2 linked regions of the Piscinibacter gummiphilus genome follow. The protein of the gene in region 1 binds, or shares a complex with, the protein of each later gene. Links are inferred from orthologs where the notes say so. Each region holds a gene or a part of one and is shown on either strand. Other genes may lie near its edges.

Region 1 (4,601 bases):
TTCAACCACTGCAGCAGTGCGTCGCGCAGCTCGGCCGCGCTGGCGTGGCGGCTCGCCGCGTCGCGCGCGATGCTGCGCTGGACGATGGCGCGCAGCGCGTCGTCCACGTCGGCGCCCATGGGTTCGGGCAGGCGCAGGTCTTCGTGGGCCACGCGGTACATCGCGCGGAACGGGTCGCGTTCGGCGATCACCGGCCGGCCCGACAGCAGTTCGGCGAGCACGAGGCCGGCCGAGAACACGTCCATGGCCGGCGACGGCTTGACGCCGTGCGTGGCCTCCGGCGACATGTAGCCGGGCGTGCCGACCACCTGCTGCTTCGCGGCGTCGGTGACCCGGGCGGCGATGCCGAAGTCCATCACGCGGGCGCGGGACTGGTCGTCGAGCAGGATGTTCGACGGCTTGAGGTCGCGGTGCACGACACCGGCGGCGTGAGCGGTCTGCAGCGCGTCGAGCACGTTGACCATCAACTGCGCCGCCTCGCGCGCGGGCATGGGGCCCTTCGACTTCAGCCGCTCGGCGAGGGTCTGCCCCGCGACGTACTCGAAGACGAGGTAGGCCTGCTGCTCGTGCATGTCCGCCTCGAAGAGCGGCACGATGTGCGGATGGTTCAGGCGGCTGACGCTGCGCGCCTCCTGCAGCCACGGGCTGGCGGCGTTGACGGTGGCGCCCACGTGCATCAGCTTGACGGCCACCTCGCGCTCCAGGCGGGGGTCGAACGCGAGCCACACGGTGGCCTGGGCACCTCGCCCGAGCTGGCGGCGCAGCTCGAAGCGGCCCAGCTGGGCAACGGGCGCGGGCGCGAGAAGAGCCATGGGAATCGGTCGATCAGTGGGCGTTGCGCGCAGCCATCGTGCGCGCGAATTCGGACGGTGCCGCCGGCGCGGCCACCGGTTCGGGCGCGAGTCCCCGGGTGCTGGCGACGGCCGGGCCGGTGCCGCCCTTCATCGCGTTGCGGGCGGCCTGCAAGGCTTCACCGATGTCGCGCGCGGTCACCTCGAGCACACGCGCATGGCGCTGCGCGACGGCGGCCAGCGCGGCGCCCACCTTCGTGGGTGGCAGCGTGGTGACGAGGTCGACCACTTCGTTGGCCAGGCTGCCGGTCAGGCGCAGCACGTCGCCGTCGCTGTCGGCACCCCGCACCGGGCGGCCGGCGGGCAGGCGGCGCACCATGTGGAGCACCTCGTCGTTGAGGCCCCAGTGGCGTGCGACGGCGGCGCCCAGTTGTTCGGTGTCGACGCCCAGCACGGCGAACGAGGCGGCTTCCTCGGTCATGCCGGCCAGTTCCGGTTCGCCCGGCGCGGGCGGCGGCAGCGTCTGCATCAGTTCGCGGATCTGCTCGGCCTCGTCCGGGAAGTGGTACTGCACGAGCAGGCGGCCGAGGTTCTGCAGGATGGTGACGAGGTAGACGACCTCGGGGTCGTAGCCCGGGGGCCGCAGCAGTTGCGCGGCGTGGCCGGCCAGGCGGACGCGGTCCATCAGGCGTTCGAGCGCGGCCGCGTTCGTCTCGTTCAGCGGCCCCGGCCACGCGCGCAGCGCGGAGGCGGCCTGGCGCAGGCCCTTGAGGCCCACGAGCGCGATGGCGCGGCGCAGCGTCAGCACGGGCGCGCCGCCGGAGGCCTGGGTGCCCTGCACCTGGGCGGAGTTCACGTGGCGCAGCAGTTCGAAGCTCAGGGCCATGTCCTGGAGCACCTGCGCGGCCATCTCGTCGGTGCGCTGGCCTTCGGCCATCGCGAGGCGGGCGACGCGGGCGCCCACACCCGGCGAGGCCGGCAGGTGGCCCACGGTGTGGAGGCGGTCGAGCAGCAGCGCGAGGGGGCCGCCCGAATCGTTCGCGGCGGCCTCGCGCCAGCCGTTGAGCGCGGTGAGCAGCGTGCGGGCGTTGTGGTAACGCTGGCGTTCCTGGCGGTCCGTCGCGCGGTTGGCGATGGCGCGCAGGCCTTCGGCCACCGGCTGCGGCGTGGTCCACGGCAGGCGGATGATGTCGCGGCCCACGGGCGGCAGGCGGTCGACCACGCGGGCGGTGTCGGGTTCGTCGAGGGCGGGCTGGCCGCTCAGCATCAGGTGCAGCAGCAGGCCCGCGGTGAGCACGTCGCGCTGCGCGGCCGCGCGGCCGGCCTGCAGGCCGTTGGCATCCACCGGGGTCGAGCGGCCACCGGGCTCGGCGGCGTAGGTGACGCCGCAGGCGGCGAGGCCCATCACGCGCACGACACCCTGGTCGCTCACGATCACCTGGTGCGGCTGGATGTCGCCGTGGGCGAGGCCGGCCTGATGCGCGAAGGCGAGGCCTTCGAGCAGCTGGATGGTCCAGTCGACCGCGTCGCCCGGGGCGAGGTTGCGCTGGGCTTCCAGGCGCTCGCCGAGGGTCTCGCCCAGCTGGCGGTCGACCGAGACGTACGGCCAGTGCTCGTGCACGCCGATCTCGACGACGTGCGCGAGGTTCGGGTGGTTCAGCCGAGAGGCACGCTCCGTCTCGCCCTTCCACACCTGCAGCGCGGCCTCGTCGGCGGGCTGCGTGCGCGGCATCGTGAGCATGACTTCCTGCTGCGCACGCGGATCGAACGCGAGCCACGACATGCTGCGCACGCTCTTGCCCAGCAGCCGGCGCAGTTCGAAGCGGCCGAACGCCCGTGTAGGGGCCGGCTTGGCAGCAGCAGTGGTTTCGGGAGCGGACATCGGGCGCAGCGGACGAATTCGAAATCTGAGGGACTGGCCTATTGGACCCCGGCTGCCGGGTGAGCAAGCGCAAATGAACTGCGTGAAACCGGCCCTAATTCCCGTTCCGACCGACCGCACGGCCGTGCTGCGAAGCCCGCGCTATCGCCACCATAGGCACGCCGCCGGGGTCGCCCGGATACGGCGGGTGAACCTTTGTGTCAAAATTGCCCAACCGTTCCACTTGGCCTCTCGCCAGGTGGCCCATGCTTTAGGACATGACCATGAGCAGCGAACTGATCAAACACACCACGGACGCTTCCTTCGACAGCGACGTGCTCCAGGCCGGCCAACCCGTGCTGGTCGACTACTGGGCCGAGTGGTGCGGCCCCTGCAAGATGATCGCCCCGATCCTCGACGAAGTGTCGAAGGACTACGACGGTCGGCTGAAGATCGCCAAGATGAACGTCGACGAGAACCGCGACGTCCCGGCGAAGTTCGGCATCCGTGGCATCCCCACGCTGATGCTGTTCAAGGACGGTCAGCTGGCCGCCACGAAAGTCGGCGCCCTGTCGAAAGCCCAGTTGACGGCCTTCCTCGACGGTCATCTATAATCCTCCCAACCGCGATGGAGCCGGGGCCCGCTGAAGCCGGCGCGCCCCTCTTCATCGCCTGAAGTTCTGCCACCCGGCCCGCCAGGCATCGATCCACGGATCACGCGGCGTTCGGGTTCGGCCCCCCTCCCCAGCTTTTCCGTTCGCCCGGGCGTTTGCCCGGAACCTTTCACCGGGCCGCGCCTGTGCGCATCCGCCCGACTGGCTTCACCCCAGGGTCCCCACCCATGCACCTGTCAGAACTGAAAGCCCTCCACGTTTCCGCGCTCATCAAGATGGGCGAGGAACTGGAAATCGACGCCGTCACGCGCATGCGCAAGCAGGAGCTGATGTTCGCGATCATGAAAAAGCGCGCCAAGGGGGGCGAGCAGGTCTTCGGCGACGGTGTGCTCGAAGTGCTGCCCGACGGCTTCGGCTTCCTGCGCGCGCCGGACGCGAGCTACATGGCGTCCACCGACGACATCTACCTGTCGCCCAGCCAGATCCGCCGCTTCAACCTCCACACCGGCGATGCCATCGAAGGTGAAGTGCGGGTACCGAAGGACGGCGAGCGCTACTTCGCCCTCGTGAAGGTCGACCGTGTCAACGGCCTGACCCCGGAGGAAAGCAAGCACAAGATCATGTTCGAGAACCTGACGCCGCTGTTCCCGAAGGAACAGTTCCGTCTCGAGCGTGACATCAAGGCCGAGGAAAACATCACCGGCCGCATCGTCGACCTCATCGCCCCGCTGGGCAAGGGCCAGCGCGCGCTGCTCGTCGCCCCGCCCAAGAGCGGCAAGACGGTGATGATGCAGAACCTGGCCCATGCCATCACGGCCAACTACCCCGACGTCTACCTGATCGTGCTGCTCGTCGACGAGCGCCCGGAAGAAGTCACGGAAATGCAGCGCACCGTGCGCGGCGAGGTCATCAGCTCCACCTTCGACGAACCCGCGGCCCGCCACGTGCAGGTGGCCGAGATGGTGATCGAGCGCGCCAAGCGCCTGGTCGAGATGAAGAAGGACGTGGTCATCCTCCTCGACTCCATCACCCGCCTCGCCCGCGCGTACAACAACGTGCTGCCGTCTTCGGGCAAGGTGCTCACCGGCGGTGTCGACTCCAACGCGCTGCAGCGCCCCAAGCGCTTCTTCGGCGCGGCGCGCAACATCGAGGAAGGCGGCTCGCTCACCATCATCGGCACCGCGCTGGTCGACACCGGCAGCCGGATGGACGAAGTCATCTACGAAGAGTTCAAGGGCACCGGCAACTGCGAAATCCACCTGGATCGCCGCATGGCCGAGAAGCGGGTCTACCCGTCGATCCTTCTGAACAAGTCGGGCACGCGCCGCGAGGAAC
Region 2 (4,522 bases), 1.3 Mb from region 1 along the record:
ACGCCTGCTTCATGTCGGTGACGACCGGCGCCAGCAGGTGCGGGATGCCCTCGTAGACGCTCATCTCGAGCATCTTCGGGTCGATGAGGATGAGGCGCACGTCGCGCGCCTCGGCCTTGTAGAGCAGGCTGAGGATCATCGCGTTGATGCCCACCGACTTGCCCGAACCGGTGGTGCCGGCCACGAGGCAGTGCGGCATCTTCGCGAGGTCGGCCACGACCGGAGCACCGACGATGTCCTTGCCGAGGCCCATGGTGAGCTGCGACGACGCGTCGTTGTAGACGGCCGAGCCCAGGATCTCCGACAGGCGGATCATCTGGCGGCGCGCGTTCGGCAGCTCGAGCGCCATGTAGTTCTTGCCCGGGATCACCTCGACCACGCGGATGCTGATCAGGCTGAGCGACCGGGCCAGGTCCTTCGCGAGGCCCACGATCTGCGAGCCCTTCACGCCGGTGGCGGGTTCGATCTCGTAGCGCGTGATCACGGGGCCGGGCGAGGCCGCCACGACCCGCACCTCGACACCGAAGTCCTTGAGCTTCTTCTCGATGAGGCGCGAGGTCATCTCGAGCGTCTCGGGCGTCACGGTCTCCTGGCGGCCCGGGGGCGCGTCGAGCAGGTCCACCTGCGGGAGCTTCGTGTCGGTGAGTTCGGTGAACAGCGGCTTCTGCCGCTCCTTCACGATCCGCTCGGACTTGGGCACCTCGATGACCGGCGCCTCGATCAGGATGGGCGCGTGGTCTTCCTGCAGCTGGTGCTCGACCTCGACCACCAGCTCACGCTCACGCGTGGCCTTCTCGCCGATGCGGTGGTCTTCCGCGCGTTCGATGCGCTCGACACGTTTCTCGCGCCACGACTCGACCCACGCGCCGATGTTCTCGGCGAGGTGCAGCCACGAGAAGCGGAAGGCGAGCGCGACGCCGGCGACGAGGCCGGTGATCCACAGCACGCCCGAGCCGGCGAAGCCCAGCAGCTTCATGCTGAGGGGGCCGAGCAGGTAGCCCAGCACACCACCGGCGTGGCCGCCGGCGAGGGACGCCTCCCAGTGGTACAGGCGGGTCCATTCGAGTGCGGCGCTGGAGCACAGCAGCAGCGCCGTGCCCGCCCAGATCCACCAGCGCGGCTGCGCGGGCGGCGCGTGGTCGGCGTGTTCGGCGCCGCGCAGCAGGCGCGCGAGCGAACCCAGCCAAACGCGCAGCGCGATCAGCAACGTCCACCAGGACGAGTAGCCGAGCAGCACGAAGGCGAGGTCGGAGAACCAGGCGCCCAGCGCCCCGACCTTGTTCAGCGGCAGCGCGTTGCTGCCGGACGTGGAGAACGCGGCGTCGCCCGCATGGTGCGTGGCGAGGGCGAGGAGTGCGAGCAGCCACAGCACGCCGCCGACGATCACGGCGAACTGCGTGCGCAGCGACGCGACCGAGACGGGCGTCGCGAGCGGCGGCGCGGCGACCTTCTCGGCCTTGGGCTTGCGGGGTTTGGGGGCCTTGGCCGGCGGCGGCACGACGCCGTCTTCGTCTGCCTGCAACGAACCGAGCGGAAAAGTCATTCCGTCATTGTCGCGCATCTGCACCGGACTGCTGCAAGCAAGTGCACCGAGCGCCGGCGAGCGGTGGGCCCCGACTTTCGTCGGGGTGACACACACGTCCGGTCATCCCGGCGAACGCCGGGATCCACCGACCGCCGAAGCGAATCAGCCCGTCAGGCGTTCCTTGATGATGACGGACCCGTTTTCCTGGGTCTCCACCATCCCGCGGTCTTCCAGGTCCTTCATCACCCGGCTGACCATCTCGCGGGACGCGCCCACGATCTTGGCCAGATCCTGGCGGGAGACCTTGTTGCGGATGATCTTGACCTCGCCGTCGTCCTCGGCCATGTCGAGCAGCGAACGGGCCACGCGGCCGTACACGTCCAGCAGGGCCAGGGACTCGATCTGGCGGTCGGCGCTGCGCAGGCGCTGCACGAGGCCGCGCATGATCGCGTAGGACAGACTGGAGTTCTCGGGCAGGCAGCGGGCGAACTCCGCGCGACCGAGGATCAGCATGTCGGTCTGCACCTCGGCACGCACCGTCGCCGAGTGGGGTTCGTTGTCGATCAGGCTCATCTCGCCGACGTAGTGCCCCGGGTGCAGCACGGCGAGGATCACCTCGCGGCCGCGGGAGTCGGACGTCAGCACCCGGGCGCGCCCGGTGAGCAGGATGAACAGGGCGTTGGACTTCTTGCCGTGTTCCACCACGATTTCACCACGCCGGAAACGGCGCTTCACCACGCTGTCGGCAATGGCCGTCGCCTGCTCGTTGGTGAGCAGGGAAAACAGCGGCACACGCCGGATCAGGTCCAAGTTGGACAACATGGCCATCGAAGTCACTCCTTCTTTGTCGGTCTATCTGCCAGGGTATCGGACTCAAGCGTGAAAACTTAACGCTTGGAAAAATTTTGCGTATTGTCACCATTAGCGGATTTGACGCCAATGGGTTTGGCCCCCATGTCAAACTCCCGGTCCGGAAAAACATTCGCCGATCCTCCCGCGACGTCCCTGAGAACGCCATGAGCACCACCCCGAAGCACGCCCAAGTCCTGATCCTCGGCTCCGGCCCCGCCGGCTACACCGCCGCCATCTACGCGGCCCGCGCCAACCTGAAGCCCATGCTCGTGACCGGCATCGCCCAGGGCGGGCAGCTGATGACCACCACCGAGGTGGACAACTGGCCGGCGGACGTGATGGGCGTCCAGGGCCCCGAGCTGATGCAGCGTTTCCTCGAGCACGCCGAGCGTTTCAAGACCGAGATCGTGTTCGACCACATCAACCAGGTCGACTTCTCGCAGCGCCCGTTCACCCTCAAGGGCGACTCCGGCACCTACACCTGCGACGCCCTGATCATCGCCACCGGCGCCAGCGCCAAGTACATCGGCCTGCCGTCCGAGGAAGCCTTCATGGGCCGTGGCGTGAGCGGCTGCGCCACCTGCGACGGCTTCTTCTACCGCGACCAGGAGGTCTGCGTGGTGGGCGGCGGCAACACGGCCGTCGAGGAAGCCCTCTACCTGTCGAACATCGCCGCCAAGGTGCACCTGATCCACCGCCGCGACAAGTTCCGCGCCGAAGCCATCCTCGTCGACAAGCTCCACGACAAGGTCGCCGCCGGCAAGATGCAGCTGCACGTGTTCAACACGCTCGACGAAGTGCTGGGCGACCAGACCGGCGTCACCGGTGTGCGCCTGAAGAGCACCACCGACGGCAGCACGAAGGACCTGGCCGTGAAGGGTTGCTTCATCGCCATCGGCCACCAGCCCAACACGGACATCTTCAAGGGCCAGATCGAGATGAAGGACGGCTACATCGTCACGCGCAGCGGCCTCAACGGCTTCGCCACGATGACCACCGTGCCGGGCGTCTTCGCCGCGGGCGACGTGCAGGACCACGTGTACCGCCAGGCCATCACCAGCGCCGGCACGGGCTGCATGGCTGCCCTCGACGCCCAGCGTTTCCTGGAGCAGGCCGGGGCGGTCTGATCGGTCCGGCAAAGACACGCTTGGCTTGACGCCAAAAAGCAGTCTATAATCAGCGTCTTTGCCGAAAACGGTTCGGATGTTTGCGGGTCATCGCGGGTGTTGCATCCCCTGCTGACTCGATCGGCCCGACCTTCGAAGGGCGCCCACCAAGTGCGAAAACACTTGCTCTAGGCGCTATGCCTGAAACGAGATACACACGGAGAAGCGTCATGGCACGCGTCTGTCAAGTCACGGGTAAGCGCCCGATGTCGGGGAACAATGTTTCCCACGCCAACAACAAGACCAAGCGTCGTTTCCTCCCGAACCTGCACTACCGTCGGTTCTGGCTGGAAACCGAAAACCGTTGGGTGCGCCTGCGCATCTCGAACGCTGCGCTGCGCCTGATCGACAAGGTGGGCATCGACCAGGTCGTCGCCGACCTGCGTGCTCGCGGCGAACTCTGAAACTAGGAGCAGATCATGGCTAAAGGCGGACGCGAAAAAATCAAGCTCGAATCTTCTGCGGGCACCGGTCACTTCTACACGACCGACAAGAACAAGAAGACCACGCCCGAAAAGATCGAAATCATGAAGTTCGATCCCAAGGCGCGCAAGCACGTGATGTACAAGGAAACGAAGCTGCGGTAATCCGCGCTCGGTCCTCGCACCACACCCAGAAAGCCCACCCGGCGAAAGCCCGGTGGGTTTTTTGTTGTCCGGACGCAGGAGCCTGGGCGACAGAGCCTAGGGTTCCTCCGACACGAACCCCGTGGAAGTCCCGGGTGCAGCAGCGTGCGGTGCATCACAGAATCGGGATCGGTCAAGGGCATGGTGCCCCTGCCCCCTCCGGAGACCCCATGTCGATTCGCATCCCCCGCCCGCTGCACACCGCCGCGCGTCTCGCGTCCCTGCTGGTCACCGTGGGTGCACTCGCGGCCTGCCACGCCGAGGCCGCCTCGAGCATGGGCCGCCAGGCCAGCTCGTCCAGCAGCGCGGGTGCCAACGGTTCAGTGGCCTCGGGTTCGTTCAAGGGCCTCAAC

The links. The genes of interacting proteins can lie anywhere in the genome.
Region 2: the proteins of trxA (region 1) and trxB are in contact, whole or in part, in a crystal structure (PDB 1F6M), measured with the Escherichia coli proteins. The link is inferred for Piscinibacter gummiphilus from one-to-one orthologs.

Annotation. Positions count from the first base shown.
Region 1 is NZ_CP015118.1:3,614,649-3,619,249, forward strand. What follows is about bases 1,645-4,601. They hold trxA (thioredoxin TrxA), read left to right. Parts: upstream 1,645-2,936; coding sequence 2,937-3,266; downstream 3,267-4,601. Other genes in these bases: A4W93_RS16250 (serine/threonine protein kinase), read right to left, coding at 1,645-2,673; rho (transcription termination factor Rho), read left to right, coding at 3,494-4,601. In the rest of the region: A4W93_RS16245 (serine/threonine protein kinase), read right to left, coding at 1-812; more of A4W93_RS16250, read right to left, coding at 826-1,644. UniProt on the Escherichia coli protein: Participates in various redox reactions through the reversible oxidation of its active center dithiol to a disulfide and catalyzes dithiol-disulfide exchange reactions.
Region 2 is NZ_CP015118.1:4,931,237-4,935,758, forward strand. Bases 1,645-4,522 are described here. They hold trxB (thioredoxin-disulfide reductase), read left to right. Parts: upstream 1,645-2,541; coding sequence 2,542-3,504; downstream 3,505-4,522. Other genes in these bases: A4W93_RS22555 (Crp/Fnr family transcriptional regulator), read right to left, coding at 1,688-2,353; rpmB (50S ribosomal protein L28), read left to right, coding at 3,714-3,947; rpmG (50S ribosomal protein L33), read left to right, coding at 3,963-4,130; A4W93_RS22575 (hypothetical protein), read left to right, coding at 4,340-4,522. Outside these bases: A4W93_RS22550 (DNA translocase FtsK), read right to left, coding at 1-1,543.